One region of the Providencia sp. UF-183 genome, then DNA from elsewhere that is predicted to be linked to it. Evidence: predicted binding sites of a transcription regulator. Region 1 holds the regulator's gene; each other region holds the start of a gene.
What was found. The regulator PhoB, encoded in region 1, activates phosphate uptake and scavenging genes when phosphate is short. The targets are predictions, from matches to a motif close to CTGTCATAAAACTGNCNNAT.
Positions count from the first base shown of each region.

Region 2: nudF (ADP-ribose diphosphatase) is a predicted target of PhoB. The motif match lies at 4,995-5,014, and genes of this name have one in related genera.
Region 3: ugpB (sn-glycerol-3-phosphate ABC transporter substrate-binding protein UgpB) is a predicted target of PhoB. The motif match lies at 2,701-2,720, and genes of this name have one in related genera.
Region 4: serA (phosphoglycerate dehydrogenase) is a predicted target of PhoB. The motif match lies at 5,327-5,346, and genes of this name have one in related genera.

Region 1 is NZ_JBSICD010000003.1:135,009-143,333, reverse strand. Features, by position in the region: gene brnQ (branched-chain amino acid transport system II carrier protein) at 1-467, opposite strand, end outside; gene phoR (phosphate regulon sensor histidine kinase PhoR) at 958-2,268, opposite strand; gene phoB (phosphate regulon transcriptional regulator PhoB) at 2,292-2,981, opposite strand; gene sbcD (exonuclease subunit SbcD) at 3,218-4,429, shown strand; gene AC4IFT_RS03555 (AAA family ATPase) at 4,435-8,118, shown strand; gene AC4IFT_RS03550 (cystathionine gamma-synthase family protein) at 8,169-8,325, opposite strand, start outside.
Region 2 is NZ_JBSICD010000011.1:13,318-21,642, reverse strand. Features, by position in the region: gene ygiD (4,5-DOPA-extradiol-dioxygenase) at 1-825, shown strand; gene AC4IFT_RS11785 (glutathionylspermidine synthase family protein) at 1,128-2,291, opposite strand; gene AC4IFT_RS11780 (DUF1190 family protein) at 2,298-3,002, opposite strand; gene tolC (outer membrane channel protein TolC) at 3,403-4,794, opposite strand; gene nudF (ADP-ribose diphosphatase) at 5,105-5,743, shown strand; gene cpdA (3',5'-cyclic-AMP phosphodiesterase) at 6,053-6,892, shown strand; gene yqiA (esterase YqiA) at 6,899-7,480, shown strand; gene parE (DNA topoisomerase IV subunit B) at 7,568-8,325, shown strand, end outside.
Region 3 is NZ_JBSICD010000013.1:68,828-77,152, reverse strand. Features, by position in the region: gene ugpE (sn-glycerol-3-phosphate ABC transporter permease UgpE) at 1-319, opposite strand, end outside; gene ugpA (sn-glycerol-3-phosphate ABC transporter permease UgpA) at 316-1,203, opposite strand; gene ugpB (sn-glycerol-3-phosphate ABC transporter substrate-binding protein UgpB) at 1,268-2,584, opposite strand; gene AC4IFT_RS13320 (pirin family protein) at 2,832-3,569, opposite strand; gene AC4IFT_RS13315 (XRE family transcriptional regulator) at 3,599-4,345, opposite strand; gene AC4IFT_RS13310 (anaerobic C4-dicarboxylate transporter family protein) at 4,694-6,013, shown strand; gene AC4IFT_RS13305 (aspartate ammonia-lyase) at 6,050-7,477, shown strand; gene AC4IFT_RS13300 (lyase family protein) at 7,517-8,325, shown strand, end outside.
Region 4 is NZ_JBSICD010000018.1:21,749-30,073, forward strand. Features, by position in the region: gene ubiH (2-octaprenyl-6-methoxyphenyl hydroxylase) at 1-414, opposite strand, end outside; gene pepP (Xaa-Pro aminopeptidase) at 463-1,785, opposite strand; gene AC4IFT_RS16030 (YecA/YgfB family protein) at 1,950-2,528, opposite strand; gene zapA (cell division protein ZapA) at 2,667-2,996, shown strand; RNA gene ssrS (6S RNA) at 3,108-3,289, shown strand; gene AC4IFT_RS16045 (5-formyltetrahydrofolate cyclo-ligase) at 3,423-4,013, shown strand; gene serA (phosphoglycerate dehydrogenase) at 4,058-5,308, opposite strand; gene rpiA (ribose-5-phosphate isomerase RpiA) at 5,793-6,455, opposite strand; gene AC4IFT_RS16060 (LysR family transcriptional regulator ArgP) at 6,649-7,563, shown strand; gene AC4IFT_RS16065 (oxidative stress defense protein) at 7,560-8,291, opposite strand.

The DNA.
Region 1 (8,325 bases):
TTTACAGGCGCCAATATGTGCCCTACGCTATCCAGTAATTTGCCCGGATACAGCGAAATACCTATCACTAGCACAAAATAAACTGCGCTATAGATAAGCAGTAACATGTCAGACTCGCCACCAAATAACGGGGCGATACCCACTTTATACGATACGGTTGCGGTTCTAGGCGTTGCGAATAATGGGCCAACAGATAAGTAAGCGACAACCGCGAGCAGTAAACCCGCGGTTTTCCCCACTGGTGTGCTCAGGGCTTCAATTCCGCCCCCAACTTTCGCTAATGCGATAACGGTTAATACGGGTAGACCTACACCTGTGACTAAAAAGCCAAGTGCGGCGGTCCAAACTTGTTCCCCTGCCTGTAAGCCAACCATCGGAGGGAAAATGATATTTCCTGCCCCGACAAATAACGCAAAGGTCATAAAACCTAATGCGATGATATCTCTTGATGATAAACGATGAGCCATATTATGTTAATTTTTAGTAGCGGAAATAGAAAATTACGGGTATGCACCTAGCAACCCTTTGAAATATATATAGCGAGATAGAATTCTGATAAACATACTGTTAACAATATAAAAAGTATGCTTGCTTGCCGATGACAAAACGAAAAATCAAAAAACAGAAAAAATCGCCAATAACTGACAACAAGTAGAACTTTTATAGGGCAAAAAGGCAATAGCAAACCCGAAAACAAGAGGAAATAACTAAACTAATTTTCAGAACCAGTGATTCATTTCAGTAAAATCACAATACCCGTTATATGATTTGCTTGAAAATTAATCAACTCCTCATTTTATCATTCACTTTTTTTGATAACAGGTAGGATATATTATTTTAAAATTATTAGTTGGTGGGATAATATAAAAAAACAATGCATTAATAGAATTAATTAATCGAAATAGAAGCAGGATCCACTTTATTAATAAATTGATTCTATTAATAAAGTGGAATTTTCTAAGCTTTTTTGAGTTTTTTATCATCAACAATTAGCACTGGCGGCAAGGTAAATGAGAACTCACTCCCTTTCCCCACTTGGCTAGTAACCACCAGCTGGCTGCTATGGTGTTGAACGGCATGTTTTACAATAGCCAACCCAAGCCCTGTACCGCCGCCACCTTGGCGTGAACGCGCTTTATCCACACGATAAAAACGCTCAGTTAAGCGAGGAAGATGTTCCGACGGGATCCCGGGGCCATTATCCTTCACACTAAACCGCGCGCCATTGCTGGTTCTTTGCCAATCAACACAAATTTTTGTGCCTTCTGGCGTATGATTAATGGCGTTATACACTAAGTTCGCCACCGCACTGCGCAATTGCTCTTCATTGCCATGCACCCGCAGTGATTCATCGATGTTAAACTCAAATTGCTGGCGACCGTGGCTTAAACTTAACGCCTCTTGCTCAATCATTTTGAGGATCACGGGAATATTTACTTGCTCATCAAGGTTGATTTGCGGGGCAATTTCGATGCGGGATAACTGCAAAAGTTGTTTCACTAAATTATCCATTCGGTGAGCTTGCTCTTGCATCACATTCAGCGCTTTTTTATTGACAGCAGGCATACCTTCTTGGTCATCCATCACCTCAAGATATCCCTGAATAACGGTAAGTGGCGTGCGTAGTTCATGACTCACATTGGCAAAAAAATCTCTACGCGCTTTCTCCAACCGACGTTTTTCAGTGACATCTCGCGCCACCATCAATAATTGCCCTTCCGTATAAGGCAAAATACGAAACTCAACAATTTCCCCACTATTAAGCTCAATGGTTAATGCTTGGTCATAACTTTTGATTGAAAAATAGCGGCTAAAATCAGGGTAACGCAATAGATTGAAAATATGTTGGCCGTTATCTTCTGGCCAGCGAAAACCTAACAACGCCTGCGCATGGCGGTTACACCAGAAAATATTGCCCTCCGTGGTCATCATCACGACGGCATCCGGTAAAGATTCAGCCCCACTACGAAAGCGCTTAATCAGTTGCCCTAATTCGCGACGGCGTTTACGGTTACGTTGCTGCATCTGGTAAATGCCGTAAAATATCGGCTCCCAGCCCCCTCGCCCCTCGGGTGGTAACATGCTTTTATCCAACCAAAGCCAATAAGACAATTTCAGCAAGTTATACGCATGCCACACTAAGGCGGCCAGTAAAGAAACCACTAGCAGCCAAGGTAAGTGCCCGATAAAAACGGACAAAATCAGCGCGGGTAAGATAAATAAAAACAGCCCCCAAATCAGCTGTTTAATCGATAAGCGTTCAAGCACGCATGTCTCTCCCTAGTGTGTCGTTAATAACGAACAGAGAAACGGTAACCTGTACCGCGTACTGTTTGCACCATTTTATCATGACCTTCAGTTTCTAGCGCCTTTCTTAAACGCCGAATGTGTACATCCACCGTTCTGTCTTCAACATAAACGTTCGCGCCCCAGACATAATTCAAGAGCTGTTCACGGCTGTAAACACGTTCAGGGTGCGTCATAAAGAAATGCAGAAGTTTATATTCCGTTGGCCCCATATCAATTGGGGTTTCGTTACTGGTTACACGGTGGGAGGTTGGGTCTAAGGTTAACCCATTCATTTCGATGATATCTTCCGTCGACATTGGAGAGATTCGACGGAGAATCGCTTTAACACGAGCAATTAATTCTTTCGGGGAAAACGGCTTAATCAAATAATCATCCGCACCGACCTCTAGGCCTTTCACGCGATCCTCTTCTTCCCCACGAGCCGTTAGCATCATCACTGGGACATCGCGAGTGGCGCTATCACGCTTCATATGTTTAATCACTTGGAGCCCTGACCCACCGGGGATCATCCAATCTAATAACACCAAATCGGGTAGAGGGTCGACTAACTGTGCAATTGCGCTGTCATAATCATCAGCTTCAATCGGCTGGAAACCATTCTGTTCTAATACAAAACAAACCATTTCTCGGATGGGCGCTTCATCTTCAACCACTAGAATGCGTCTTGCCATGATTGTTCCTGTAAATAAGAAGACATTGTTAATGTGAACGCATTATGCGTCACTTTTATGACAGAATTATGAATGTCTATTCGCAAATCAAATATTTCTCCTTATATTAGCGGGTAAATGTCATCTAAGTGAAATAATTCCGCCATAACACGAGAAAAACACGAGGTTTTGATAGGATAAGGTATACTGGATAGCAGTAATTTATGCCCTTTATCGAAGACAGGAACTGATGGCTCATGCGCATTATTCACACCTCTGACTGGCATCTTGGCCAATACTTTTTTACCAAAAGCCGTGCGCCTGAGCACCAACACTTTTTAAATTGGCTAGTGAACCAAGTCGAAATTCATCAAGTCGATGCCGTCATTGTGGCAGGGGATATTTTCGATACAGGGTCACCGCCAAGCTATGCCCGCGAGTTATATAATAAATTTATTGTAGATTTGCAAAAAACCGGTTGCCAGTTGGTCATTTTGAGCGGCAATCACGATTCCGTCTCTGTTCTGAATGAATCAAGCTCATTATTAAGCTACCTTAATACCCAAGTGGTCACCTCTGGCAGTGAGCCGAATGTTATCACTCTGCACAATAAACAAGCGCAACCCATTGGTCTCGTGTGCGCGATCCCTTTCTTGCGTCCTCGAGATATCCAACAGAGTGTTGCAGGGCAAAGTGTTGAAGAAAAACAACTTTCCCTCCAAACTGCCATTCATGATCACTACCAAGCCAGCTATCAACTCGCCCTCGAGCAACGGGCAATGCTCGGCCTGGATATTCCGATTATTGCCACAGGGCATTTAACGGTGATTGGAGCGGAACTCACAGATTCCGTACGCGATATTTATATCGGCACATTAGAAGCCTTCCCTTCAGGGGCATTTCCCCCTGCGGATTATATTGCACTTGGTCATATTCATCGCCCTCAAGTCATTGGTGGAAAACAACAGATTCGTTATTGCGGCTCCCCTATTGCCCTCAGTTTTGATGAAACTGCCCAACATAAAAGTGTCTGTTTAGTTGAGTTTACAGGTAGCAAATTAAGCAAAATAACCCCGTTAGCGATCCCTATTTTTCAGCCTTTACAAACGCTTAAAGGCTCATTAAAAGAGATAGAGCAACAACTTACTGTATGGCAGGACTACCAAGGTGAAAATGCGGTTTGGTTAGATATCGAAGTCGCGTCTCAAGATTATCTGGCGGATATTCAACAGCGCATCGAAACACTCACACAAAACCTTCCCGTTGAAGTCGTATTACTGCGCCGTGCAAGAAAACAAAAACAAGGGCAAAACCTTGCGCTAGCGAATGAAACCCTGAATGAACTTACCGTAGAAGAGGTTTTCCTACGCCGCCTAAGTGAAGAAACCCTTGAAGACCCTGAACGTGAACAGCGTCTAACCCAACTTTTCCAACAGTCCTATGACGCATTACGCCACGAGCAAGGGTAATTGACATGAAAATCTTAAGCTTACGCCTAAAAAACATTAACTCTCTCAAAGGCGAATGGAAAATCGATTTTACGCAAGAACCGTTTGCCAGTCAGGGGTTATTTGCCATCACCGGTGCGACAGGGGCAGGAAAAACCACCTTATTGGATGCCATTTGCCTCGCGTTATATCACCGTACACCACGGTTAGATTCAATTTCCGCAAGCCAAAATGAATTGATGACCCGCCACACAGGTGACTGTCTTGCTGAAGTAGAATTTGAAGTTAAAGGTACGGCCTATCGCACATTTTGGAGCCAACGCCGCGCGGGGAATAAACCCGATGGCAATTTGCAATCACCGAAAGCTGAGCTAGCCCAAGTCGCTGATGGTAAAATCATTACCGTTAAGGTCTCTGAAATTCGCGACCAAATTGCCAAAATTACAGGGTTAGATTTCGGCCGTTTTACAAAATCAATTTTGTTATCACAAGGGGATTTTGCGGCTTTTTTAAATGCCTCAGAGAAAGAGCGTGCAGATCTGCTTGAAGAAATTACAGGCACCGAAATTTATAGCCAAATCTCCAAATATATTTTTAATCAGCACAAGCAAGCAAAAACGGATTTAGACCTGCTAAAAGCTAGAGCACAGAGCATTAATTTACTCACAGAATCCGAACACCAAGCACTGATAGAGCAACAAAGTACGCTACAAAAACAAGAAACTGAAATAAAACAAAAACGCACGCAACATCAACACGAACTCAATTGGTGGCAGCAGCACCGCCAGCTCACACTGCGGGTACAATCCCTTGAAAATGAACTCAAAAATGCCCAGCTTGAATACCACGCGGCGCAACCTCAACTGAAAAAACTGTCGGATAGCGAACCGGCGGAATCTCTACGCCCGCTTTGGCAAAATATTGAACGCCTACAGCGGCAACTTACTGAATACACAGAAAAACAGCAACAGTTGCAACGCAATCTGGAAAAACAACAGGCTGAGCTAACTCCGCTACAAGCAGCGCTCATTCAATCGCAGGATGATTACCGCAAACACATTGATTTTGTAAAACAACAAAACCAGCTGATTGATGAAACTGTTCGCCCCCTCGATAACCAAATTTTTCAGTTAGCGCAGCAGCAACATGAATTAAAACAACAAATAGCAGAAAAACAGGCGGTTTTTGAACAAAAACAGCAATGGGTGAATGAAACACAAAACCAGATCCAGCTGGCTAATCATCAACTTTATCAGTTGAATGTTTTCTTAGAAGAAAAGCAAAAAGATGCACAGATAAGTGCTCAAATAGGGGGCTGGAAGCAGCAAGGGCGCTTTATTTTTGAACTGACAGACAAGCTCAATAGTCTGTCACAAAAACAGAAAAACCACTCAAACACAATTGAGCAACTGCAAGCGGATAAACAACAACGCACAACAGAACTCACACAAACTCGCTCTGCTTTAGAAAAGCACACCCTCGCGTTTAAACAACAAGAACAACAATGCAAAGTCAACCAAGAAAAATATGATATTTATGTTGTTAATCAACAAATTGAGCAACTACAAACACGTTTACAGCATGCCAAACTTTTGCCGTTAATTTTGTCTCAGTACCTTAGTGCACAAACCCAATTGCAGCAATTCAGCCAGCAATACACTGATTTGCAACAACAGAGCGCCCAAACACAAAAAGAGCGCGAACTGGCCGAATTTCAAATCAATGAATTGGCGCCACGCACCAAACTCATCAATGAAAAGTTTCAATTAGAACAGAAAATCGTCAGTTTAGAGCAAGAGCGCCAGCAACTTGTTTCAGGGAAACCGTGCCCATTATGCGGTTCAACCGAGCACCCAGCCGTACAGGCATACCAATCCATTCATCTGAGCGAGACACAACAACAACTCATTCAATTAACTGAGCAACTTGATCACCTTAAACAGCAACAGGCAAAACTAACCACGCTATCCGAAACACAACAACTGCGCCAAAAAGAACAAGCACAACAATTACAGCAAGCCACTGCACACCTAGATAGCTTAAATCACAACTGGAAAACAACATGTGAGCAAGCACTTACACCTGAATTAGCACTGAACGAACAGGCCACCACTGCGTTTATCAATGAGCTAACGACAAAGCTCACAGAACAACAAAAAATCATCAATGAATTTACGATATTAGAACGTGATTATCAGCAGGCTAGGCAGTTACAGCATGAAAAACAAACCCATTTAAATCAACAACAAGCAGACCTTTCACTCGTTGAGGAGCGATTAAAATATCAAACTCAATTATTTGATGAATCACAAAAAGAACTAGCTCAATTACAGCAACGCAAAAATGAACAAACTGAGCAACTTCAAACAGCTTTAGCGCCTTTTGAACTAAAATTACCTGAAAGCGAAGACTTTGATAAATGGGTGAGTGACACCACTCAACGTGGTGAGTTTTATAATACTCAAAAAACAACAGCACAAACACTGAGTCAAAAAATCGAGGTATCGAGTGCTTCGCTTAAATCTGAAACTGAACAATTAAACCAACTTAATCAGCAGCTTGAGAAAGAAAAAAAACAGTTTCAACAGGCACATATTACCCTTGAACAAAAAACAACTGAACGCAAAACACTGCTTTCAGGGTTATCAGTCCCTCAATTTATTCAACAGCTTAACACTCAACAAGAGGTGCTTTCGCAAGCTCAAGAACAACTCAGTAAGCAGCTTAATGAAACTGATAAAATGATTGCCTCACTGACTGGTAGCTTGCAAGAAATCATCGAAGCAATTAATAAAGCCACATTCGAACATCAACAAGTGCAAGGTCAATTTAACGATGCTCTGGCACAAAGCCCATTTAGCACGCAAAAAATCTTCCTTGAGGCTCTATTAACCCTCGAAGAAAAACAACAATTAGAGGCATTAAAACAAGGTGTAAGCCAAAAACTATTGCAAAGTGAAACTCGCCATCAAGAAGGCTTACAATCACTCGAAGCCCTCAATCAGCAACGTGCCACAGGCTTCTCATCACTTTCTGAGGCACAATTACATGAAGCCGTCACCGCCCTCGACGAAGAAATCAAACAGCGCAACCAGCAGCAAGGGCAGATTATTAATCGCTTAGATACCGATAAACAACAGCGCTATCAGCAACAAGATTTACTGCAAGAAATAGAAAAAAGCCAACTCAGTTACGATGATTGGAGCTATTTAAACGCCTTAATTGGTTCCGCTGAAGGGGACAAATTCCGCCGCTATGCACAGGGCCTAACCCTAGATTGTTTGGTGACATTAGCCAACCAACAGCTCGATAAACTGCATGGCCGCTATATATTGCAACGTAGTCATCAAGCTAACTTAGAGTTACAAGTTATCGATAGCTGGCAGGCAGATTCTGTCAGGGATATCAAAACGTTATCTGGAGGGGAAAGCTTCCTCGTTAGTTTAGCGTTAGCACTGGCACTTTCTGACATGGTCAGCAACCGCACACAATTAGAATCATTATTTTTAGATGAAGGGTTTGGCACGTTGGATGCCGAAACGCTCGATATTGCCCTTGATGCCCTTGAGAGCCTGAATGCATCAGGAAAAATGATCGGTGTTATCAGCCATGTGGAAGCAATGAAAGAGCGCATCCCAGTGCAAATTAATGTGAAAAAAGCCAATGGGCTAGGTTTTAGCGAACTTCCAACTCAATATCGGCTCAATTAATCAAGGAAATGGAGAGGAATAAACCGCTTCCTCTCCACAACATTAAGTACTTAGATAGCGTCTAATGCGAGTTCTAACGCATGTTTTAGGTCGTTTACATTCTCAATACCAATAGATAAACGCACTAAGTTATCACTGATACCAATTTTCTCACGTACTGCTTGTGCAACGCCTGAATGCGTTGTCGATGCAGGATGACTAGCTAAT
Region 2 (8,325 bases), on a different contig from region 1:
ATGTCGGTAAATACTTCAGTCGTAAATAACAAGATCCCCGCGATTTTTATAGGCCACGGTAGCCCAATGAATGCTATCGAGGACAATCCTTATACCAAAGCGTGGGAGCAGCTCGGCAAAACCTTACCCCGTCCAAATGCGATATTGGTGATTTCAGCGCACTGGTATACTCGTGGTACGGCGGTGACCTCGATGTTAAAACCTAAAACGATCCATGATTTTGGCGGGTTTCCAGACGCGTTATACCAAATTGAATACCCAGCACCAGGTTCACCAGAACTTGCTCAGCAGGTTGCCGATTTATTAGCACCAGAACCTATTTACCTTGATAAGGAAGAGTGGGGGCTTGACCACGGGACATGGGAAATTTTAGTGCGCATGTATCCAGAAGCGGATATTCCGGTGATCCAACTAAGCATTGATGGCACAAAACCTGCGACTTGGCATTATGAGTTAGGCAAAAAGTTGTCAGTTCTCAGAGAGCAAGGCGTGCTTATCATGGGCAGTGGGAATGTGGTGCATAATCTGCGTGCGATGAATTGGCAAAATGCACAAGCAGAGCCTTATCCATGGGCTTTGTCTTTTGAACAATTTGTCTACGATAACTTGCAAAGTAAAGCTCTCCCACACCCGCTCACTAAAGGGCTAGAAAGGGAAGATGGCAAATTATCCAACCCATCGGCAGAACATTACCTGCCTATTTTACCCATTTTAGGAGCTTGGGATGGTGAAGAAGAGATATGCACACCGATTGAAGGAATTGTGTCGGCGTCGTTGAGTATGATGTCAGTCATCGTCGGCTCTTCCTCGTCATGTTTCAAGTGATCACTGCGTTGGCTCTTCCTCGTCATATTTCGAGTAATCACTGCGTTGGCTTCACGCCGCTACCCTAGTCACATACTTATGTATGCTCCTAGGGATAGCTTTGTTTTGCCGCCTTGCGCTAACTCGAACTATTTAGAGGAATATTTTCGTTGTATTTAGAGGAATGCCTTCATTGTGTTTAGAGGTGTTTTATCTTTGTATTTCGAGCCAATCGCATAGATATTTTAGGTTGTCATATTTTTTAAGGCATAAAAAAGCCCAAACAAAATTAATTGCTTGGGCTTTTGTGATCGAGTTATTGATCAGTCGATGATTGTATGTGGATAGAAACGAGACAGATCTTGAGTGATCAGTTCTTTATCTTCACGAATACAAATTCCCGCAGGTTGATCATTCACCAGCCAGCTCCCGACTAAGGTATAACTACCTTCAAATTGGGGTAGTGGGTGGAATTGTTGAATAATCATACCTTCTTCGCCGTATGGGCCATCCGCAGCGGCAATTTCTTTGCCATTTTCAATAATACGGATGTTGGCACCTTCACGGGAAAATAAAGGTTTAATCACATACTTATCGAGCTCAGGCTGCGTTTTGCCATCGGCAAAATAAGCAGGAAGCAAGTTTGGATGATCAGGGAACATTTCCCATAACATCGGGAGCAATGCTTTGTTCGAAATAATGCTCTTCCAGGCAGGTTCTAACCAGCGAACACCAGCATCTTGCAGCTTGGTAGAGAAAATTTCACGTAGCATAAACTCCCATGGATACAGCTTAAACAGATTACTGATAACCTGATCTTGTGTATCTGTGAATTCGCCTCTTTCACCTAAACCGATTTCATCAATATATAAGAACTCGGTAGCAACGCCCGCTTCATTGGCACAGTCTTGTAAATATTGCACTGTACCACGGTCTTCTTCCGTATCACGGCAGCAAGACATGTGCAGCAGACGGAAACCGTATTGATCTTTAAGTTGAGTAAAACGTTCGATCAACTGTTCTTGAATGCTGTTAAACTGATCCGCATTTTCAGGCAGCTTGCCCGCTTCAATTTGATCTTCTAACCAGATCCATTGGAAAAATGCGGATTCATATAAAGATGTTGGCGTATCGGCGTTATTTTCCAGTAACTTCGGTGGGTTGACGCCATCGTAGGCAAGATCGAGCCTTGAATATAATGAAGGCTGTTCGCTTTTCCACGAGCTACGGACAAATTCCCAGCAGTGTTTAGGAATTTGAAAGCGTGCCAGTAATTCGTCACTTTCAATAACACGTTCAACCACTTTTAGGCACATTTGATGCAGTTCAGCGGTTGCATCTTCGATTTCGTCGATTTGTGCCAGAGTGAATTGATAATAAGCATCTTCAGACCAGTACGGCTCGCCGTACATGGTGTGAAATTCAAAGCCAAACTCAGAGGCTTTCTCGCGCCAATTTGGGCGCTCAACAATAGGAACTCGTTTCATTACAGATCAACCACCCATTGAACGGGAAGAAGACGTTGATTTTGCAGATGAAGAGGAACGTTGTGCCATTGCTTGTTTATTAACTGTGTCACCAAAACCACCACGCGTCACGGTTGATGTGGTCGGTGGCTTAGGTGCCATTGCCGTTTTTGGTACGCTCATTGAACGGCCGCCCGCAACTGCAGGGCCATAGCTTTTACCTGATGCATCGACAAATTTACCGTTCGCTGGGCTTGCCGGATTTTTTGAGCTAAACAGTGGCTGAGATGCTGCGCTACCGCCCATCATTCGACCCATCATATAACCCATCATGAGTGGCATCCACATGCTGCCGCCGCTGCTTTGTGCTTGTGCGGTTTGCTCGCCATTGGTTGAGCTCGTTCCTGCAAGACCCGCTTGAGCAGGGGCTTGAGTACACATAGACTCACCAAATTCAGCAATACAGTCAGCTTGCGTTGCGTATTTAGGCGCAGTTTTTGCGGCTTCTTGTAATGCATTGTTGTAAGCGAGAGTACATTGATCCGCTTGAGATGGATTTGCTTGGCTACAATCTTGTGCATTGGTATACAGAGATACCGTTTCATCGCTTTCTTCACAGGCAGAAAGCATAAATACCGCACTAACAGCGACTGCGACAGGCGCTAAACGGTATGAACGCCAAGACTTGCGGAAGGCGTTTTGATTAATATCTTTGGTACGCTTCATGGTCATGGTAATTACCCTGAATAAGATTTAAGTAAGATGTTTTATAAGTTACCTCTAGGATAGGGGATAAACGCCGAAAATTAAAGCAGAAATATGGCAGAAATAGATTGAAATTATCATTTTTGTAACTTTCTTCTCTTTTTTGAGAAAAGGTGGGACGAAGTCGAAAAGAAAAATGAATATTTTTATTAAATATCAATAAATTAACTAAAGATTATTTTTTGAACTATTTAATAATAACTAAAGTGAGAATTGACTGAATTTTGCTACTGAGGGAAGGTAAAACTGTTTTAGCTGATTCAATTTGGGCTAAACGAATGATTTAGGGGGTTTCTGTTGAGCTTTGATAAAAAATAACCCGCCAACGCAGCGGGTTATTCTATTTGACTAAAATTAAATGCAAAAATTATTTAATTTTAGGTGCATTAGTATTACGGATAATGCTGCTTGGCTCAGTGGAAATTTCTTTGCCTAAGTTCGCATTTAAGCGCGCAATGTCATCTTCGTTTAACGTACCGCGAGCAAATTCAATATTCAGCTGGTTAATCATATAGTCATAACGTGCATTAGACAGATTTTGCTTCGCTTGGTATAGCGCAGTGGTTGATGTTAATACGTCAACAATCGTACGAGTACCCACTTGGTAGCCAGCTTCCATCGCATCTAATGAACTTTGTGCAGAGACAACAACTTGTTTGTATGCATTGATGCTACTGATAGATGAAGAGACGTTATTAAATGATGAACGGACTAGCTGAACTACATTACGATAAACGCTTTCCAATTGCTCGCTTGCGCCTTGGAAGCCGTATTGTGCTTGTTCAACTTGTGAGCTAGTTGCACCACCGGTGTATAATGGAATGCTTAAATTTAAGCCGATACTGTTTTGCCCATTATAACTGTTGCTTGCGCCTCTACCCGTTAAGCTATTGTTGTAACCACTACCGTGGTTATAGGTATTAGTCACCGCGGTAGATGCATCAAGGCTAACAGTTGGCATATGGCCTGTTTCTGCTAAACGGATGTTTTCACGAGAAACGTCTTGAGCCAAGCGCGCACTTAACAGGCTAAGGTTACGTTCTTCCGCTTCTTTTAAGATAGCGTTGATATCGCCCAGCTCAGTAGTTTTAAAGCGATCGATATTTAAAGATGCCAGTTGGTTATAGTATACACCGCTGACTTGACGCAGTTTTTCAATCGCGTTTTCTAAGTCGTTACGGCCTGCAACTTCTTGTGCGATAACGCTATCGTAGTTGGCACGGGCGTTTTGCACGTCAGTTATTGCAACAAGACCGACGTTAAAGCGTTGGGTAACTTGGTCTAATTGGCGATAAACGGCTTCTTTATTCGCTTCAATATAAGATAGCGCGTCAATTGCTTTTAAAACGTTAAAATAAGCCGTTGCTGTATCTAAAATTAATTGCTGCTGGCTGGTTTGGTATGTGACATCAGAAATACCCGCCGTTTTTTCTTGGATCGTCAGTTGGCGCCATTTTGACATATCAAAAACAGTTTGCGTTAATTTCAGCGAGGCATTTAAACCAGTGCTTTCGGTATTATTTGCATCACGATAACCACTGCCATAGCTAGCGCCTGCGCCTAAACCTAATTGAGGTAATAATGGGCTGCGAGCTTCATTAATTTTCTCAAAAGCTTGATTACGTTCAGCTAATGATTTTCTTAACTCGGGGTTACTTTCTTTCGATTTTTGGTAAACCTGTAGTAAATCGTCTGCGAAGCTATTGGTACTGAGACCCACAAAACTCATCGCAATTAAAAGGGGAAGCAGTTTCTTCATTTTGATTCCTTGATTAAACAGCAAATTATGTTGAGTCTGTTACCTAAAACGTACCATGCCTAATTTAGGCGATTGATATAAAAAATGCGCTTTAGAGACAGTCATGAAAAAAACAGACCCTATTGTTGCTCTTAGATTTGAATAATGGCGCTTATTGTAGCAGAGGTTCGTTTGAATTAACGGTAGCCTTTTGTGCCATTTTGTCTCAATTTTATTAAACATTACCTCATCTAAGGCTAAAAAACTTTAAAAACAGTTTTAATCCACAATTATTTCCTTAAGATGGAAATTAATGGGTTTGGAGAATGCAATGACAAATAAAATAGAACAGCCAATTAAATTTGGCAAAAATGATGTTGAAATTATATCCAAGCGTAAATTATTTAACGGTTTTTTTCAAATGATTGAATACCGATTTCGCCATCGGTTGTTTGCGGGGGGATGGAGTCATGAAATTCGCCGTGAAGTTTTTGAGCGCGGTCACGCAGGCGTGGTTTTACCTTATGATCCACAAACCGATAATGTCGTGTTAATCGAACAAATTCGCTTCCCAGCAATAGAAACTAGCGAAACGCCGTGGTTGCTCGAAGCCGTTGCCGGGATGATTGAAGAAAATGAATCCCCAGAAGAGGTTATTCGCCGTGAAGCGATAGAAGAAGCAGGCCTAGAAATCCGCCATACGGAGAAAGCACTCAGCTACCTTTCTAGCCCCGGTGGTACGACGGAGCGCATGCACGTGTTTATTGGTGAAGTAGATAGCCGCCAAGCCCAAGGTATTCACGGCTTAGCATCTGAAAATGAAGATATCAAAGTGCACGTTGTTAGCCGCGAGCAGGCCTATCAGTGGGTAGAAAACGGTACTATCGATAATGCTGCAACAGTCATTGCTATTCAGTGGTTACAGCTCAATTATCATAAACTTAATGAAAAATGGATGAAACTATCTTAAAGAACAATTAATCTAGTGAAGTGTGTGCTGATTAGCAGATATTTAACTAATTACTCGTCATACTTCAAGCTGCAAGTGTGTTGGCTGCACTGCGCAACCCAAGTCACATACTAATGTATGCTCCTTGGGATAGTTTCGATTGCCGCCTTCTTGCAACTCGAATTATTTAGCGTAATTAAGCGTGTTTTTTGGGGTAATGAAGAAAATTCATAAGCTAGATAAGCTAACTGTCAGTGCGTTGAGTTTTTGTATAGTTGTAATGAATAGAATAGGTTAAGTATTAACAATATTGACGGAAAAGGAAGACTTTTGGATAGCCAGCTTGAAGTGACTGCAAAGCACTCTAACATTGTGAGAATTTTACAGGTTACTGATACGCATCTGTTTGCAGATACAGAAAACACCCTGTTAGGTGTAAACACCTATAAAAGCTATCAGGCGGTACTTGATGCTATCGCAGCACAAAATCTCCCAATTGACTTGATCGTTGCAACAGGGGATTTGGTTCAAGACCAATCACCAAAAGCTTATCAACACTTTGCAAAAGGCATTGAACGTATTCCTGCACCTTGTGTTTGGCTCCCCGGAAATCATGATTATCCGCCTGCGATGGTAGAAAGCCTGCGGGTGGCTGGAATTTCGAGTGCAAAACAGATTTTGATTGGCGAAGAATGGCAAATTCTTATGCTAGATAGCCAACTACAAGACGTGCCTCACGGTGAGCTTTCTGAGCAGCAATTAGAATGGATGAAAGCGAGTTTGGATGCGGAGCCTCAACGCACCACATTAGTGATGCTGCATCACCATCCTCTACCATCGGGTTGTACATGGCTTGATCAGCACAGCCTAAGAAACTCACATATCTTAGCGGATTATTTAAAAGGCTATCCGAACGTGAAAGCGATGCTTTGCGGGCACATTCATCAGGAAATGGATGAAAATTGGCATGGGATCCGTTTATTAGCCACGCCATCGACTTGCGTTCAATTTAAGCCACACTGTACAAATTTTGCCTTAGATACTGTCGCTCCAGGTTGGCGATACCTAGAGTTAAGCGTGAATGAAAAAGGGCAAAGGCACGTTACGACAACGGTGCATCGCTTAGAAACACGCGAGTTTAGCCCTGATTTAGACTCAGACGGGTATTAATTCGCGATGGCTACATTACTCTACATTCATGGTTTTAACAGTTCGCCATTATCGGCAAAAGCCAATAGCTTAAAGCAATGGGTTGAGACTAATCATCCTCATATTAATATGATTGTCCCCCAATTACCGAATTTCCCTGCGCAAGCCGAAGCTATGTTGGATGCGATTATTCAACAGCATCGACATGAGCAAATTGGTTTGGTTGGCTCGTCCCTTGGCGGCTATTTTTCTATTTGGTTTTCAGAGCGTTATCAACTTCCCGCGGTGGTGGTCAACCCCGCAGTGCGCCCGTTTGACTTGCTACAAGACTATTTGGGTGTCAATATTAACCCCTATACCCACGAACAATATGTTCTGGAACCGAAACATATTGGCGAGCTGAAAGCGTTACATATCGAACAGCTTTCTGCACCTAATCGAATTTGGTTGTTACAACAAATGGGCGATGAAGTACTTGATTATCGTGAAGCTGTTACCTATCTTTCAAAGTGTAAACAGACTGTAGAACCTGACGGTAATCATGCCTTTATTGGTTTTGACGCTTACTTTTCTCAAATTGTCCATTTTCTTCAATTGGTAGAGAAATAGTGCTAAAACGCATGAACACTGTTATTATCAACAGTAACTCACTGATTGAATAGTTCAATTAATCACCTATTACCGCAGAATGACAACATGACTCAATCTAGTTATAACGCAGAGGCTATTGAAGTCCTCAGTGGTTTGGAGCCTGTTCGCCGTCGCCCGGGGATGTATACAGATACCTCGCGGCCGAACCATTTGGCTCAAGAAGTAATTGATAATAGTGTCGACGAAGCGCTTGCTGGGCATGCGGGGCACATTGAAGTTATTTTACACGCTGATCAATCCATTGAGGTGATTGATGATGGGCGGGGAATGCCTGTTGATATCCACCCAGAAATGAAAGTTCCAGCGGTTGAATTGATTTTAGGCCAGTTGCATGCTGGCGGAAAATTCTCCAATAAAAACTACCAATTTTCAGGTGGTTTGCACGGTGTTGGTATTTCCGTTGTTAATGCGTTATCAAAACGCATTGAAGTAACTGTGCGCCGTGATAGTCAGGTATATCAAATCGCCTTTGAAAATGGCGATAAAGTCGAAGATTTGCATGTGATTGGTACTTGTGGGAAGCGTAACACAGGAACCAGCGTGCATTTTTGGCCTGATGAGAGCTATTTTGATAGTCCGAAATTTTCAGTTTCCCGTTTAACCCATAACTTAAAAGCCAAAGCCGTTTTATGCCCTGGCGTGAAAATCACGTTTAAGGATCAGCTCAACAATACTGAGCAAAGCTGGTGCTATAGCGATGGGTTAACCGATTATTTAATGGAATCTGTTGATGGCTTAGAAGCGTTACCAGAAAAACCCTTTACTGGGGAGTTTTCTAGCGAAACAGAAGCGGCCCAATGGGC
Region 3 (8,325 bases), on a different contig from region 1:
AACGGAACCAAACAATGGCAAAAGCAGATAACATTGAAACGGTAATTTTTCCGATAGTGATCACCAAAGCCATCAATGTACTATTCGCTAACATCACCCAAAAAGGCGCACTGTTCGCTGCCACCCCATGGTTCCAAATATAGCTTAAGTTATCCCACAAATGGCTACCGGGGATCAGCGTAATCGGTGATTCAAATACGGCTTGGTTATCTAAAGTAGCAGCAACAAAGGCCACATAAAGTGGGAATAAAATAACTACCGTGCCTAAAATAAGCATGATATGGCTAAAAATCGTTAACCCTTGGCGCTGTTCAATCATTGATAACGCACCTTACGTTCAATAAAACGAAATTGAATAATGGTTAAAATCACCACTAATAACATTAAAATGACAGATTGAGCCGCAGAGGATGATAAATCTAATCCTGAGAAGCCTTCTCTATATATCTTATAAATCAATGTCGTTGTGGCTTGGATTGGTCCGCCCCCCGTTGCCGCATCAATAATCGGAAATGTGTCAAAAAAGGCGTATACCAAATTGACGACTAATAAAAAGAAACTTACGGGTGTAATCAAAGGTAATGAAACACTGAAAAAACGACGAATAGGCCCTGCGCCATCAATAGCGGCAGCTTCCATCAAAGAACGCGGAATGGATTGTAAAGCGGCAAAGAAAAACAAAAAGTTGTAACTGATTTGCTTCCAAACAGAAGCGAGAACGACCAAAAACATTGCTTGCCCACTGTGCTGAGCATAGTTCCAATCATATCCTATTGACTCTAATGCATAGGTGATTAACCCTCGACCTGGGCTGAATAAAAACATCCATAAAACAGCGGCAATAGCTGGAGCTACTGCATAGGGTAATAACATCAATGTTTGATAAAAACGACTACCTCGAATGACATAATCTACCAAGGCGGCAAAAAACAATGATACAAGCAACCCACACCCTGCAACTAATCCACTAAACACCATCGTGGTATAAAATGAATCAAGGTAATAGCTATCTTGGAATAACTGAATGAAGTTATCTAGTCCAACAAATTCACTCGAAAAACCAAATGGATCAATATTTTGCAGTGAATACCATAATGCTTGAATCGCTGGCCAAATAAAAAAGATAATGGTAATCAATAGCTGAGGTAGAACAAGGGCATAAGGAAGCCAACTTGAACGAAAAACAGGTCGTGAAGAAGACATAAAAACACTCGGTTAAGTTGCATAATTGCCTCTCCTTGAATAAAGAGGCAATAGTGTCTGTCAGTTATTGCTGCGTTGATTTTTCAAAGCGGCGTAATAATTGATTACCTCGGTCAACTGCGGTATCTAAAGCCTGTTGGGGCGTTTTTTTCCCTGACCAAACCGATTCTAATTCTTCATCTACAATGGTACGAATTTGAGGCATATTCCCTAAACGCAAGCCTTTGGTGTAGGCCAAAGGAGGCTTATTTAGCATCTGGCGAGTCGCAATATCTGCACCTGGGTTTTTATCATAATAACCCGATTCACGGCTTAAATTATAAGCTGCCGTTGTTATCGGCAAATAACCCGTTTTTTGGTGCCACTGAGCTGCATTTTCAGGTTTAGCTAAGAACTGCATAAACTCGGCAACCCCTTTATATGTTGCAGGGTCTTTTCCTGCCATCACCCATAAACTGGCTCCACCGATAATGGCATTTTGCGGTGCTCCCTCCACTTCGGCGTCATAAGGCATCATGCCAACACCAAAATCAAATTTGGCATGCTTGCGAATATTCGCGAGTGAGCCTGAAGAAGCGGTAATGATGGCACAATCGCCGTTGTAGAATTTTTCTGTGGATTCATCTTTACGGCCTAAGTAGCTGAAATCGCCTTTTTTATTCATTTCTTGCAACAAAGCGATATGCTTAACTTGTGTTGGCTGATTAAATTCTAAAACAGCATCTACCCCATCAAACCCATTATTTTTTGACGCAATAGGTTTACCATGCCAAGCACTAAAGTTTTCAATTTGGATCCAACCTTGCCAGCCACTGGCATAACCACATTTCATACCAGACTCACGTAGCTTTGCCGTATAAGCCGCCATATCTTGCCATGTTTTTGGCGGCTCATCTGGATTTAAGCCTGCTTTTTTGAAGGCTTCTTTGTTGTAATACAAAACAGGCGTTGAGCTATTAAACGGCTGGGATAGCAGATGCCCTGTTTTTGCATCACTGTAATAACCCGAAACGGTTGGCACAAACTGAGACTCATCAAATGCAATACCTGCATCTTGGAAAACTTCATAAACTGGCTTAATCGCCTTAGATGCCATCATCGTTGCCGTGCCAACTTCATAAACCTGCAAAATCGCAGGGGCATTGCCTGAACGAAAAGCAGCAATACCCGCCGCAAGGCTTTGCTCATAATTGCCTTTATATACAGGCATAATTTTATAATCTGGGTGTGTTTTATTAAACTCAGTGGCTAACGCATTAACCTCTTCACCAAGTTCCCCTTCCATGGAATGCCAGAATGGAATTTCGGTAGCGGCGATGGCTTGGCCAGCAAACAATAAACTGAATACTGTCGCTAACGCTGAATGTTGTAACGGTGTCATTCTATTTATCTCGCTTTCTGTTGAATTACGCTGAGACTTGCATCAAATGTGCGAAATCACGCAGTTTATGTTCGAGATAGAATGTACCAGTGGGGAATGACAGAAATATAACTCGCGGATGACAGAATAATGACAGAAATGTCTCTAAAGCATGATGAATAAATGACAAGCTATTGAAAAATAAAAGACGGCATTCATCATTTACACCGTCTTACTCAACCTTTAAATTACAAATTTATATCGAAAATTAACGTTCTTCACTAATCACAATAAAAACACACTCGCCATAGTCAGTAGATTGCAGTTGAATTTTCTCTTTACCTAAAATGCGAGCATGGCTTCCCATTGGCATACTCTGCCCTTGGCAAGTGATACTGCCATCTGTCACATACAAAAGTGCTTTCTGATGGGCTTCAATAGTGAAATTTAAGGCTTTTTCTTTAACTTTAACACGGTAAACCGATGCCCCCGCATTGAATATAATCGTTGGAAAATCTTCCATTGACTGGTTTTTAGGGGTATCACTTGCAACAGGGTAAAACGTTTCACTCCAAAGTTTTGGGGGATAGTTTCTCACTTCGTGTTGAGGCTCAGCATTTTGCTTTTTAGGCATAAACCAAATACCAAGATACCTCGCGGGTGTATCTGTATAGTTATGATTTGAACGTGCGTAACCTGAACCCGCAGTGATGCGCTGCACACTATTATCAGTCAACACTAAATGATTATTCAGACTGTCTTTATGGGTTAGCTCGCCCTTTATCACAATAAAAATTTGTTCTAAATTTTGATGTGGATGCATGTCATAACCACAATTCGGTGCGATCGTGTAGTCATTTATTAATAAAATATTGCCAAAATAGTTGCTCAAATCTTGGCTGGTTCTTGCAAGATCGTGCGTCGAATTCGCAGGAAAAAGACAATATACTTGGCTCCAACCATGATTAACATAATAACGTTGCTGAGCATCAATAATCGTAATCATTAAATCCCCTTCACTCCCCATCAAAATAACTAACTATCAGTATTTGCTGTGCTATTTTGTAAACTTCGCCCTTCATATGAACGCCATAATCCAGATATTGAACCAACTAGTGGGACAAAAAGTGTTTGGTTCATATCGAGGACGATAGGTTCGTAGCTTGGATTATCTGACACGCAGATGAGCATGTTATCTTTTACATGGCAGCGCTTCAGTGATAATCCAATTTCATCTATTTCACTCATACGAACAGCAAAAATTTCTTTAAAAGGAACAGTTTGTAAAAATGTATGCGACACGAATGCGGGTTGAATAAACACAATATCCCCCACTAACAATTCGCTATGCATGCTGTCATCTTCAATTAACAACGCATAAGGACGCTGAAACGTCACTTTATTCGCATCATCATGTTGAGCCTTAAACCACCCTTTAGGTTTTTGTCCATGCTTATGTGTTGCGATATGCGGCAAAGATGAATAAAGCGGGATCCAACTATATGCGTTATCCTTCGGTGGCTCCTCACCTTGATAAAACTCCGGTTTTCCATTGCGAAGTCCAGGTGTATGGATGGTGGATGTTTCTTCTGCCCCAAGCAAATAATCAATGGAAACATGCAAATTTTTAGCCATTTTCAACAAAATATCATAGCCTGGCTCACTTCTACCTTTAATGTAGTTGTTTAGCCTTGCTCGCGTAATACCTGTTTCTGTCGCAAACTGACTTTGTGAAAGTTTCCGCTCTATAATTAATTTGTTAAGCCTTTCATTAAAAGACACATTCACTCCAATTCAGAGAGTTAAATTAAAATCTAATTAACCTGTTAAACCGCCAGTTGAGTATTCCACTCAAGCTTAAATAATCAGTTTTACTGATCTCACCATACCGCATCCTAAATAAAACCGTCAACAAATTGTGTACATTATAATTTTTTCTGTGATGAAAATAGCAATCCGCTTGGATTTTTTTAAAAGATTATCCAACGTATCGACAATAAATTCATTTTTAGACTTCAATCACATCCTTTAACAAAAAATACATGTAACTTGTACTTGAAGGTTAATTAAGTATCCGATTTGTGTACATAAAAATAAAATACAACTCAGTATAAATAAAATGAGGTAGGTATGGTTTCATTTTGGTTACAGCTAGCAATTATTCTTGCCGCCATCGTCATTGGAGCTAGAATTAGTGGGATAGGCATTGGCATAGCCGGCGGTTTTGGGCTGACCTGCTTAGCATTTATCTTTCATCTTAAACCCAGCTCACCCCCGATAGATGTACTATTAATCATTGCTGCATTAGTGACTATTGTCAGTGTATTGCAGGCTGCGGGAGGAATGGACTACTTGGTAAGCCTAGCAGAAGGGTTACTCCGGAAAAATCCAAATCATATTACCATCATCGGTCCAATTGTCGCCTATTTGTTTACAATCTTGGCGGGTACAGCATATGTCTCTTTATCGTTATACCCTGTAATTGCGGAAGTCGCCCTAGAAGCCAAAGTTCGACCTGAACGCCCGATATCAGCGGCATTAATTGCTGCTAAGTTCGGTATTACAAGTAGCCCAATGAGTGCAGCAACAGCAGCAATGCTCGCTATCGTCGCTTCCCACGATATTACAATCACACAAATATTATTGGTGTGTATCCCTTCAGGGATCGTCGCCACATTAGTCGCCTCTCTAGTCGTTTACAAACGAGGGCTCGAACTCGCTGATGATCCTGAATTTCAACGCCGCCTAGCGTCAGGTGAAATTGTTTTAGCTCCTCATAAAGAAAAAAGCGAAATCAGCCGTTCTGCAAAAATTTCTGTCTTATTATTCGGCGCTGCTATTTTGTTAGTGGTCATTTTCGGCACCTTTAACTCACTACTCCCAACATGGGAGTCGGGCGGAAAGGTCGTGACATTAAGCGTTCCACATACCATTGAAATGCTAATGCTGGGAACATCATTACTGATTGTATTGGTATGCGGTGTTAAATCATCAAAAATTGCAGCGGCATCAACATTCCGTGCAGGAATGGTTGGATTTATTGCGATTTTTGGGGTGGCTTGGATGACTGATACCTTCTTTATGGAGCATAAAGGAATTTTCATTGAAACCTTTGCTGACATAGTAAAAGCCCACCCTTGGCTATTCGCCGTCGCACTTTTCATGATGGCAGCCATGTTATTTAGCCAAGGTGCCGCCGTTGTCGCTCTCATGCCTCTTGGCCTCTCTTTAGATATCCCTGCGCCTTATCTTGTTGCCATGTTTGCAGCAGTTAACGGCACCTTTTTCTTCCCTGCAACGGGAACCACAGTTGGGGCAATGTCATTCGACAGAACGGGCACAACTAAAATCGGAAAATACGTTCTTAATCATAGCTTTATGCTACCCGGCCTTGTCGCAACAGTAACAGCCATTCTCATGGGTTTTGCCATAAGCTACTTTGTTTTTTAAAAATCAATTAATTAAATGAATGATAGGAAAGTTATTATGCGCTTAGAAAAAGACAGTCTTGGCACAATGGAAGTCCCTGATCACGCTTATTACGGGATCCAAACATTACGTGGTAAAGCAAACTTTGACGTTTCACCAAAAACATTTAACGATTATCCAAATATTTTAAAAGCTTACGCAGAGTTAAAAAAAGCGTGTGCCTTTGCAAACCGTGATATTCAAGCATTATCACCAGAAAAAGCGGAAGCTATCGCAAAGGCTTGCGATGAAATGGCCGCAGGCAAACTCGCAGGCCAATTTCCTGTGAATGTCTTTAGGGGGTGCGGAACCTCTGCAAATATGAATGTAAATGAAGTCATTGCTAACCGCGCAAATGAGATCCTAACGGGTAAAAAAGGCTATGACCAAGTTCATCCTAATACACATGTCAATATGTGCCAATCCTCTAACGATATATTCCCTTCCGTTGAATCAGTCGTTATCTATCGTGAAATTGGTAACTTACTCAATACATTAAAAGGACTGGAAAGCGCACTGCAAGTCAAGGTAGAAGCCTTTGCTGACGTGGTGAAAATTGCCAGAACAAGCTTGCAAGATGCACTTCCAATAACTTTTGGCCAAGCATTTTCAGGTTACCATGCCGCAATAAAGCGTAATCGCTTATTACTCGAAGGTTATCAAGACACCTATCGCCAAGCCATTTTAGGTGCCACTGCTGTGGGAACAGGAATGGGGGTCATGCCCGGTTTTATTGACAGTGTCTATAAACATATGAGCGATATTGTTGGCTTTGAAATGCACCCTCACGAAAACTATATAGATGGAATGCAAAATGCCGATCACTTCTTAATTCTTTCTGCTTACTTAAAATCTATCGCCATTATGGTTGGTAAAATGGCTAATGATTTTAGGCAGTTATCATCAGGGCCGCGCGGAGGTTTTAACGAACTCATTCTGCCAAATATTGCTGGTGATTGTGGAATTATGCAAGGCAGTATTTACCCCGTCATTCCTGAGTTAATGATCCAAATGATGCACCAAGTCAGTGCCAATGATTGGGGGGTAAGCTTATCAGTTCCTGCTGCCGATACAGATATCGTCCCATCCGCAGTGATCAATTACATGGGCACATTAGAATCAATGGAGCTTTTAAATAACGGAATCAATTTATTTAAAACCCATTGTCTTGATGGAATACAAGCTAATGTGGAAGTTTGCCGACAATATGCCGAAGGTTCAACTTCACTGGCGACCATGGTCAGCGCATTATATGGCTACGAAATTGGTGGAAAAATAGCCAAAATTTCTTACGAACAAGGTATTACTTGTAAAGAAGCGGCTATTCGCGAAAACCTTTTACCCCTAGACGTTGCCGAAGAATTATTTGATATCAAAAAATTAACCGAACTTAACTCTACCGTTGCGATGTTTGAAAAATACAAAAACATCAGAAGCGTTAACTAAACCAATCCTTTGTAAGTAATGAATTTCAAGGAAACTCTTATGTATAACAATACGATAACTCAGGATAAAACAATTTCTTCTGATAAAGTCGTCTACGGGCCAGAAACAACGAAAGCAATGGAATATCTCCATTTATGCGATATGACCATTGAAAGATATCCGCAAATGCTAGTGGCACTTGGTAAAGTTAAAAAAGCCTGTGCGATGACGAACAAGCAAATTCAGGCGCTGGATAAATACAAAGCAGATGCCATTATCTCTGCTTGTGATGAACTTATTGCAGGGCAACTTACACAACAATTCCCGTTATCTGCTATCGGCGGGTTTGGTCCTGTCCTCAATATGGTTGCGAATGAAGTATTAGCGCGCCGTGCAAATTATCTTTTGGAGAAAAGCAGCATTAAAGGAGATATTTGCCCAAATACACATGTAAATATGGGTCAGTCTTCAAACGATGTTATCAAAACTGCCCAAATATTGGCGGTCTATGATGAAATCAACTATTTACTTGATGCTACAACATATTTGGAAGAACCCTTGTTGCAAAAGAGTATTGAGTTCAATGATGTCGTCAAAATGGGTCGAATTTCATACCAAGATGCAGTTCCAATTACGATGGGACAAGAGTTTTCTGGTTATCACAGCCAAATCAAGCGAAATCGACTCCGTTTAGCCGAAGAACGCAACCATTGGCAGCACGTTCCTCTCGGCGCCACCATATTAGGTACCGGCCTTGGTTGCAAACCAGGATATTTTAATGCGGTATGTGATAATTTATCTTTAGTGTGCGGACGAACCATCAAACAAAGTGATAATCTTTTTGATGCGATGCAAACGGCAGATGCTTA
Region 4 (8,325 bases), on a different contig from region 1:
TTCGCGATGGATACGTTCAACTTTTGCGGGGCAATGTAGCGTTACCCCTGGTGCTTTTCGTAATAATGAAAAGAGGCGAGCACCGGCTTCATGCAGCTCAATCACATTGCCAAGTGCTGGAATATGATAGTCTTTTGCGTTGATATTCACAAAACCCGCATGCCCGCGGTCAGACACATGAACGTGAGTAATCGGCGTTACGCAATCAGCAAACGCAGGCCATACCCCTATTTTCGCTAAATATTGGCACGTACCATGGGCTAATGCGATAGCACGCGCGTCGAATCCGGGGTGTTTACCTTCTGGCAAAGAGGCCTCGATTAATGAAACCGATAATTTTCCTTGGCTAAGTGAAGAAATCGCCAGTGCCAATGTCGCGCCAGCCATTCCTCCACCCACGATGATCACATTCATGGGTTGTTTCTTACCTTTTTATGATTAACCTTTTACTGTTAATAACCCCTACCCCAAACGCTGTTTTGCAGCTGCCATTAGGGCTTCAATTTCATCAGGGTCTTTGACCACTAAGTCCGTTAAGTTTTCATTCCCGTTTTCAGTGATCACAATATCATCTTCAATACGAATACCGATGCCACGGTATTGCGGCGGCACATCAGCATCTGGCGCAATATATAAACCAGGTTCAATAGTCAGCACCATGCCCACTTCTAATGTACGGTCACGGTCTGTACCATAGAACCCCACATCGTGCACATCTAACCCTAACCAATGACTTAAACCATGCATAAAGAAGGCTTGATATGCTTTGTTTTCGATCAATTGATCGACATCGCCATGTAAAATTCCGAGTGCAACCAACCCTTCGGTTTTAATCCGCACAATTTCACGCGTGACTTCATGGATGCTGGTACCTGGGCGATACAACGTTAATGCAGTATCTAATGCTTTGAGAACAATGCCATAAATTTCACGTTGTGCCTGACTAAACTTGCCATTAACGGGGAAAGTACGAGTAATATCCCCTGCATAGCCGTCAAACTCGGCACCGGCGTCAATCAGTACTAACTCACCATCTTTCATTTGGCATTCATTTTCGGTGTAATGCAAAATGCAGGCATTTTCGCCGCTACCAACAATCGAATTATAAGATGGGAAGCGCGCTCCATGGCGAGTAAATTCATGTTCTAACTCACCACAGAGTTGATATTCATACATATTTGGGCGGCAATTTTCCATTGCGCGAATATGTGCCAAGGCAGAAATACGCCCCGCCTCACGCATTGTGTTCAGTTCTGCTTCAGATTTAAACAAGCGCATTTCATGAACAATTGGGCGCCAATCGATAACCGTTTGCGGCGCATGTAAATTACGGCGGCTACCTTTACGCAAGGTTTCCAGCGCATCAAACACCAGCTTATCTGCGTAAGCAAATTCACCCTGTGCATGGTAAACCACATCCAATCCATTCAGTAATTGGTAAAGTTGCTCTTCAATTTCACCGAAAGGTAATGCTTTATCGATACCCAGTTTTTGAGGGGCTGCTTCTTGACCTAGGCGGTGACCAAACCAAATTTCTGCCGTTAAATCACGAACGCGGTTAAAAAGAACGGTATGGCCATGTTTTTCATCGCTTTTAATCAGTACTAATACTGCTTCTGGCTCACTAAACCCTGTCAAATACAGAAAATCACTGTGTTGACGATACGGGTATTCACAATCGGCATTACGCTGCGCAGGCGGCGCAGAAAAAATAATTGCGGCACTCCCCACGTCCATTTTTGCCAATAATGCATTGCGACGAGCAACAAATTCCTGTTTATTCATACCGTTTTTGCCTTATTATCTGAATTATTAGGTTGCTAACATATTACTGCTGCCAATATGCGCGACGATAATGACTTAACACTGATTAAAATCGACCTAAAGCCGCTTCGTTCTACCTTTCGATAAAACAAAGTGGCGTGTTTTTAGTGACAAACAAGTCGGGATTAGTGAAGGATCGGCTTGTTATTCTCAGCTGCTGTTGGGCCTTTTTTCGGCTCAACTAACGCGATATAACATAACTGCACAGCCACTCTCACATACTCAACCACTTCTTCCAGCGCTTGTTCGAGTTCTTCTTGGTCTTCATCTTCATCGTAACCAAGCATCCCGATATTACGCAGATCCGTAATGACTTCGCTGATTTCTTTTTTATCAGCTAGTTTCGGTTGTGCGACACCCACACCTAATAAAAAGTGATTAACCCAGCCCGCTAATGCATCTGCGTGGTCAAATATCGACGCATCTTCATCAGGGAATAGCATGGTAAATGCAAATTCACTGTCATCAAGTGCTTCAAATGTAGTATCGAACAGCTCGCGTAGAGGTTGAGCGACCGTTTGTGGGAATGCAAGGCCATCGTTTGCAAGGTCATGGACAAGTGTTTGCCAGCCATGGTCACGACTTCCGCCACAGATTAACCCCGTTATTAAACCATGGATTTCCGCAGCGGTAAGTGCTATTGAGTGCTGTTGCAGCAGTTTGTCCAGTGATTCATAGTTTGGTAAAGATTTTTGTATAGACATCTGAATTCGTCATGTTAGCTTATGATTCGTGATATGCTACCATCAAGGGTAGTCGCTAACCAGTATGCTTTTGTCTTATCTATTAATTGCGCCAAATATGATGTATTTATGGCGAGTATTATTCAGTATGGAGGTTTCATGTCCGCACAACCTGTCGACATTCAGATTTTTGGGCGTTCAATGCGCGTTAATTGCCCATCAGAACAAAAAGAGGCCCTTCTTGAGTCGGCTAAAGAATTAGAACAACGCTTGCAAAATCTGAAAGATAAAAGCGGCGTTACCAATATGGAACAGCTTATTTTTATCGTAGCATTGAACGTCTGTCACGAATTAGCACAAGAAAAGACAAAAACGCGTGATTATGCTTATAATATGGAAGAGAAGATAAAAATGTTGCAACATACCATTGAACAAGCGTTGCACGACCAGGTGAAGATCACTGAGAGGCAAGTATTGCCCTTAGAGTAAATCTGCTTATTAATCAGACACTAGTAGAAAAAAATATACAAAATTAGGGTTGCATTTTAAATCTAGTTTCGTACAATGAAGTCACTGAGTAACGAAAAGTTCTCAAACCAAATTTCTCTGAGATGCGCGTGAGTGGGCGAGTCCCCTGAGCCGATATTTCAACTAAAAAGAATGCGGTTATTGCGCTGGTGAGCATGCCTGATTCGTTCAGGAAGCCTAAAGGTTGCTAAACTGCGTTCACCTTGAACCAAGGGTTCAAGGGTTACAGCCTACAACGGCATCTTGGAGACCCTCAATTTTTTCTTGCTGTACTTTCAATCGCTTAATCCCTCAAACTCAATTTATTAACCTACACTATTTCTGGCCTTGCGATATACTATTTTGAATATTGCTATTTCCTATCGCCGTCCACTGTAGGTTATTTATATGCAAGACACACTTTCTACGCAGCGCCAACAAATCCGCCAAGCCATACGCCAAGCTCGACGTCAGTTAACCCCTGAGCAGCAAAAAATAGCGGCTGAACAAGCTAAACTCAATGCGTTGCAGCACCCTAAAATTGCACAAGCAAAAAATATCGCACTGTTTTTATCGTTTGATGGTGAAATTAATACCCAGCCACTTATCGATGCTTTATGGCAACAAAATAAACAAGTATATCTACCTGTTTTACACCCTTTTAGTGCTCATCATCTATTATTTCTGCACTATCGCCCAGACACACAGTTAATCAAAAACCGCTTTAATATTGCAGAGCCCCCCTTAGATGTGCGCGATGTTCTCCCCCCTGAACAACTTGATGTGATGTTAATTCCGTTAGTGGCCTTTGATAACCAAGGGCAGCGCTTAGGAATGGGGGGTGGGTTTTACGATAGAACGCTAGCGAACTGGCAACAAAGTGGTTTTTACCCCATCGGGCTAGCTCATGATTGCCAACAGGTTGAACAGTTACCTGTTGCGTATTGGGATATTCCGCTGCCTGAAATTATTACCCCGAAAAAAATATGGCGCTGGTAATCAATACCTGCGCCATATCATGAGAAAAAACGGGTTATGGGAACTTAGAACAACAGACGTGCACGAATAGTGCCCGGCAGGTCTTTCAGTTTCTGTAGTGCTTCATCCGTTTGATTTGGTGTTTGCATCAGTACATCGATAACGACGTAACCCACATTACCTGACGTCCGTAAATACTGACCCACAACGTTAATGTTGTTGTCAGTAAACACTTGGTTAATGCTATTCAAAATACCCGGACGGTTTTCGTGGATATGCAAGAAACGGTTAGTGTCTTCAGTGTGTACAGGCAGAGAAACTTCTGGGAAGTTGACCGCAGAAAGCGTTGAACCGTTATCAGAATATTTTGCCAGTTTACTCGCAACTTCTAAGCCAATGTTTTCTTGTGCTTCTTCTGTAGAGCCACCAATGTGAGGCGTTAAAATCACATTGTCGAATTTAATCAGCTCAGAAATAAACGGGTCATTCGGGTCGTTATTTGCCGCGGGCTCACTTGGGAATACGTCAACCGCTGCACCGGATAAATGCTTGCTTTCCAGCGCTGCTGCCAATGCAGGAATGTCCACCACGGTACCACGTGACGCATTGATAAAGATTGAACCTGGTTTCATGCGGTCAAACTGTTCTTTAGCAAACATGTTTTTCGTGCTGGCCGTTTCTGGAACATGCAAGCTGACGACATCGCTCATATTGAGTAACTCAGTCAAAGAACGTACTTGGGTTGCATTTCCTAAAGGCAGTTTATTTTCAATATCATAGAAGAAAACATTCATACCAATGCCTTCAGCTAAGATCCCCAGCTGAGTACCGATATGGCCGTATCCAACAATACCAAGGCGTTTACCACGTGCTTCAAAACAGCCTTTCGCTTGTTTTTCCCAAATACCACGGTGCGCTTGCATATTCGCTTCAGGAATACGACGTAACAACAGTAATAGCTGGCCTAATACCATCTCAGCAACGGAACGGGTGTTTGAGAATGGTGCATTAAAGACAGGGATACCACGTTTTGCCGCGGCGTCTAAATCCACTTGGTTGGTTCCGATACAGAAGCAACCAACCGCCACTAACTTTTCAGCGGCAGCGAAAATCTCTTCGGATAAATGAGTGCGGGAACGGATACCGACAAAGCGCGCATCTTTGATCGCTTCTTTTAATTCTTCATCAGACAATGCGCTTTTATGGTATTCAATATTGGTATAACCCGCTGCTTTTAAGTTATCAACCGCGCTTTGGTGAACACCTTCTAGCAGTAAAAATTTTATTTTGTCTTTATGCAAAGATACCTTGACCATTTCCCTACCCTATCGTGAACGTTTTAAATTTGTGACAGATGAATTTGCTTGTTTGACTCATGGTTTTGCTCAACATAATTCAAGGCATATCCATACCAGCACATTCATCTACCTTGAAATCTGAAAAGAGTATACCAACATAGCAAAATTCAGCGCAGTATCAATACAACCGTTTGCTTAAGGCGTACTAAAAAGCGCGAGGAAAAAGAAGTTAAATGGTAGAAAATCAGGAGCAGTAACACAAAATAAGGATTTTTCCTGCACAATGCATATTAGTGTGAGATATATCACCAAAATCGCGGGATAATAAAAATAATGAAATAAATTTCAAATTAATGATATTTATAAAACTGGTCAATTATTTTTCAATCTACCCACTAACCAAATACGTTAATGCCTTTTTTTTACTGCACAAAAAAGCCAGCAACTAAATAGTTTGCTGGCCTGTAGATTAACCAAATTAATTTATCGCAAATAATTGCGATTATAGTTTGATCGTTTTAACCCCGGCATCCGTTGTGCCCATCAGGACAACATCAGCACCACGATTAGCAAATAGACCAACAGTCACAACGCCTGCGATACCATTGATGGTGTTTTCTAATGCAACAGGGTCAACAATACTTAAATTGTGAACATCTAAAATCACGTTGCCATTATCAGTAACCACATTTTGACGATATTCCGGTGTACCACCCAGTTTGACCAATTCACGCGCCACATAGCTACGCGCCATTGGGATAACTTCAACAGGCAGAGGGAACTTGCCTAACACATCAACCAGTTTTGATTGGTCAACGATGCACACAAAGGTTTTTGCAATCGCAGAAACGATTTTTTCACGTGTTAACGCAGCACCGCCGCCCTTGATCATGTTCATATGATGGTCGACTTCATCCGCACCATCAACGTAAACATCTAATGAGTCCACTTGATTACAATCAAAAACAGGGATACCCAACGATTTAAGTTTTTGCGTAGACGCTTCGGAGCTAGAAACAGCACCTTCAATTTGCCCTTTCATTGTTGCCAATGCATCAATAAAGTGTGATGCAGTAGACCCTGTACCGACACCAACAATTGTGCCGGGTTTTACGTATTCCAGTGCTGCCCAACCCACCGCTTTTTTTAATTCATCCTGCGTCATGCTCATGCCTTTTGCTATTTAATTGAGACGTAATTAAGAATTAGTATATACCGAGCCCGCAATAAGTTGCAGTGTTGTTCGCTGCATTTGTGCGTTACTTCTTGTGATTTGTCGAGTGCCCGCAATAATTGCAGGTGTTATCAATAAAAATATGGCATAGTGCTTAGCAGAATAACAACAAGGAGACTTTTTGATGAAGCGCCCCGACTATCGCGCATTACAAGCACTGGATGCCGTTATCCGCGAACGCGGCTTTGAGCGTGCAGCTCAAAAGCTTTGCATCACGCAATCCGCTGTTTCACAACGGATAAAACAGCTAGAAAACCTGTTTGGGCAACCGTTACTTGTGCGAACCGTTCCGCCGCATCCGACTGAACAAGGGCAAAAGCTGTTAGCGCTGCTTCATCAAGTTGAATTGTTGGAAGAACAATGGCTTGGGGATGAAAATACGGGTTCAACGCCTCTGTTACTTTCCCTTGCCGTCAACGCCGACAGTTTAGCAACGTGGTTCCTCCCTGCGCTCAACCCTGTTTTAGGTAATAGCCCTATTCGGTTGAATATCCAAGTGGAAGACGAAACCCGTACTCAAGAACGTTTAAGACGGGGTGAAGTGGTAGGTGCAATCAGTATCCAGCCACAAGCATTACCCGGCTGTTTAGTCGATAAACTCGGCGCGTTGGACTATATCTTTGTTGCTTCTCCTGATTTCGCCGCCAAATATTTCCCAGATGGTGTCACTCGCTCATCCCTATTAAAGGCCCCCGCAGTGGCATTTGACCACTTGGATGATATGCACCAAGCGTTTGTTCAGCAAAACTTTGGCTTATCGCCGGGCAGTGTTCCTTGCCATATTGTTAATTCGTCCGAAGCCTTTGTGCAATTGGCTAAGCAGGGTTCTACCTGCTGCATGATCCCACATTTGCAGATTGCTGATGAATTAAAAAATGGTGAGTTAGTCGACTTAACGCCGGGGTTGTGCCAACGCCGTATGCTGTACTGGCATCGCTTTGCGCCTGAAAGCCGCACGATGAAGAGAGTGACTGACGCCCTATTAAAAACCGGGCGCCAGATGTTAAAACAAGAAGATGAAATTGCAGCTGAAAGTTAACGTTTTAGCTCAAACACCACATCAACTTGGTCATTAAAATCAATGCTTTGCTGTTCATAGGTCTCATCAATGTTGAGATCTTGAACAGCGGCTTTCATTTTCCCACCATAGGCTCTCGCCGCTATTGGGTAAGGCACTGCCGCAGGCGCGTTATAACTGATGCTATACACTGGGCCTAACTGCGCATTAAACCCTTTTGCGACTTCAGTCGCTTGCTCTGTTGCATTTTTGATGGCTTGCGCACGGGCTGCATCACGATATTGCTCAGGTTTTAACACACCAAATTGCACTGAGTTAATATCATTTAAACCTGCCGCTAACGCACCGTCTAACAGGGTATTCAGTTGGTCCAGTTTAGTCACTTTCACTTCAACAGAGCGGATTGCAGTATAACCTTCAATCGTCGATTTTTGTTTTACACTGCTGTAATCATATTTTGGCTGCGTACGCACATTGGCCGCGTTAATGTCCTGTTTTTCGATTCCATTTTTCTTTAAGAATTCGAAATACTCGGCAACGCGCTTGTCTACAGCAGCTTTTGCCGCAGCGGCGTCTTTTGCAGTCACTTCAACAACAATGTTCAACGTCGCCATATCTGGCGTTGCTTTCACAACAGAATTACCAGATGTGGTAATGTGCGGGCCATTCGGTAACGCATCGGCCAGAGACAGGGTAGGAACCGCCGTACCTGCCACCATGGCAGCGAGAACTAAAGATTTTAATTTCACAGAACCTCCCAATACAATAATTTGTCGCTAAAAA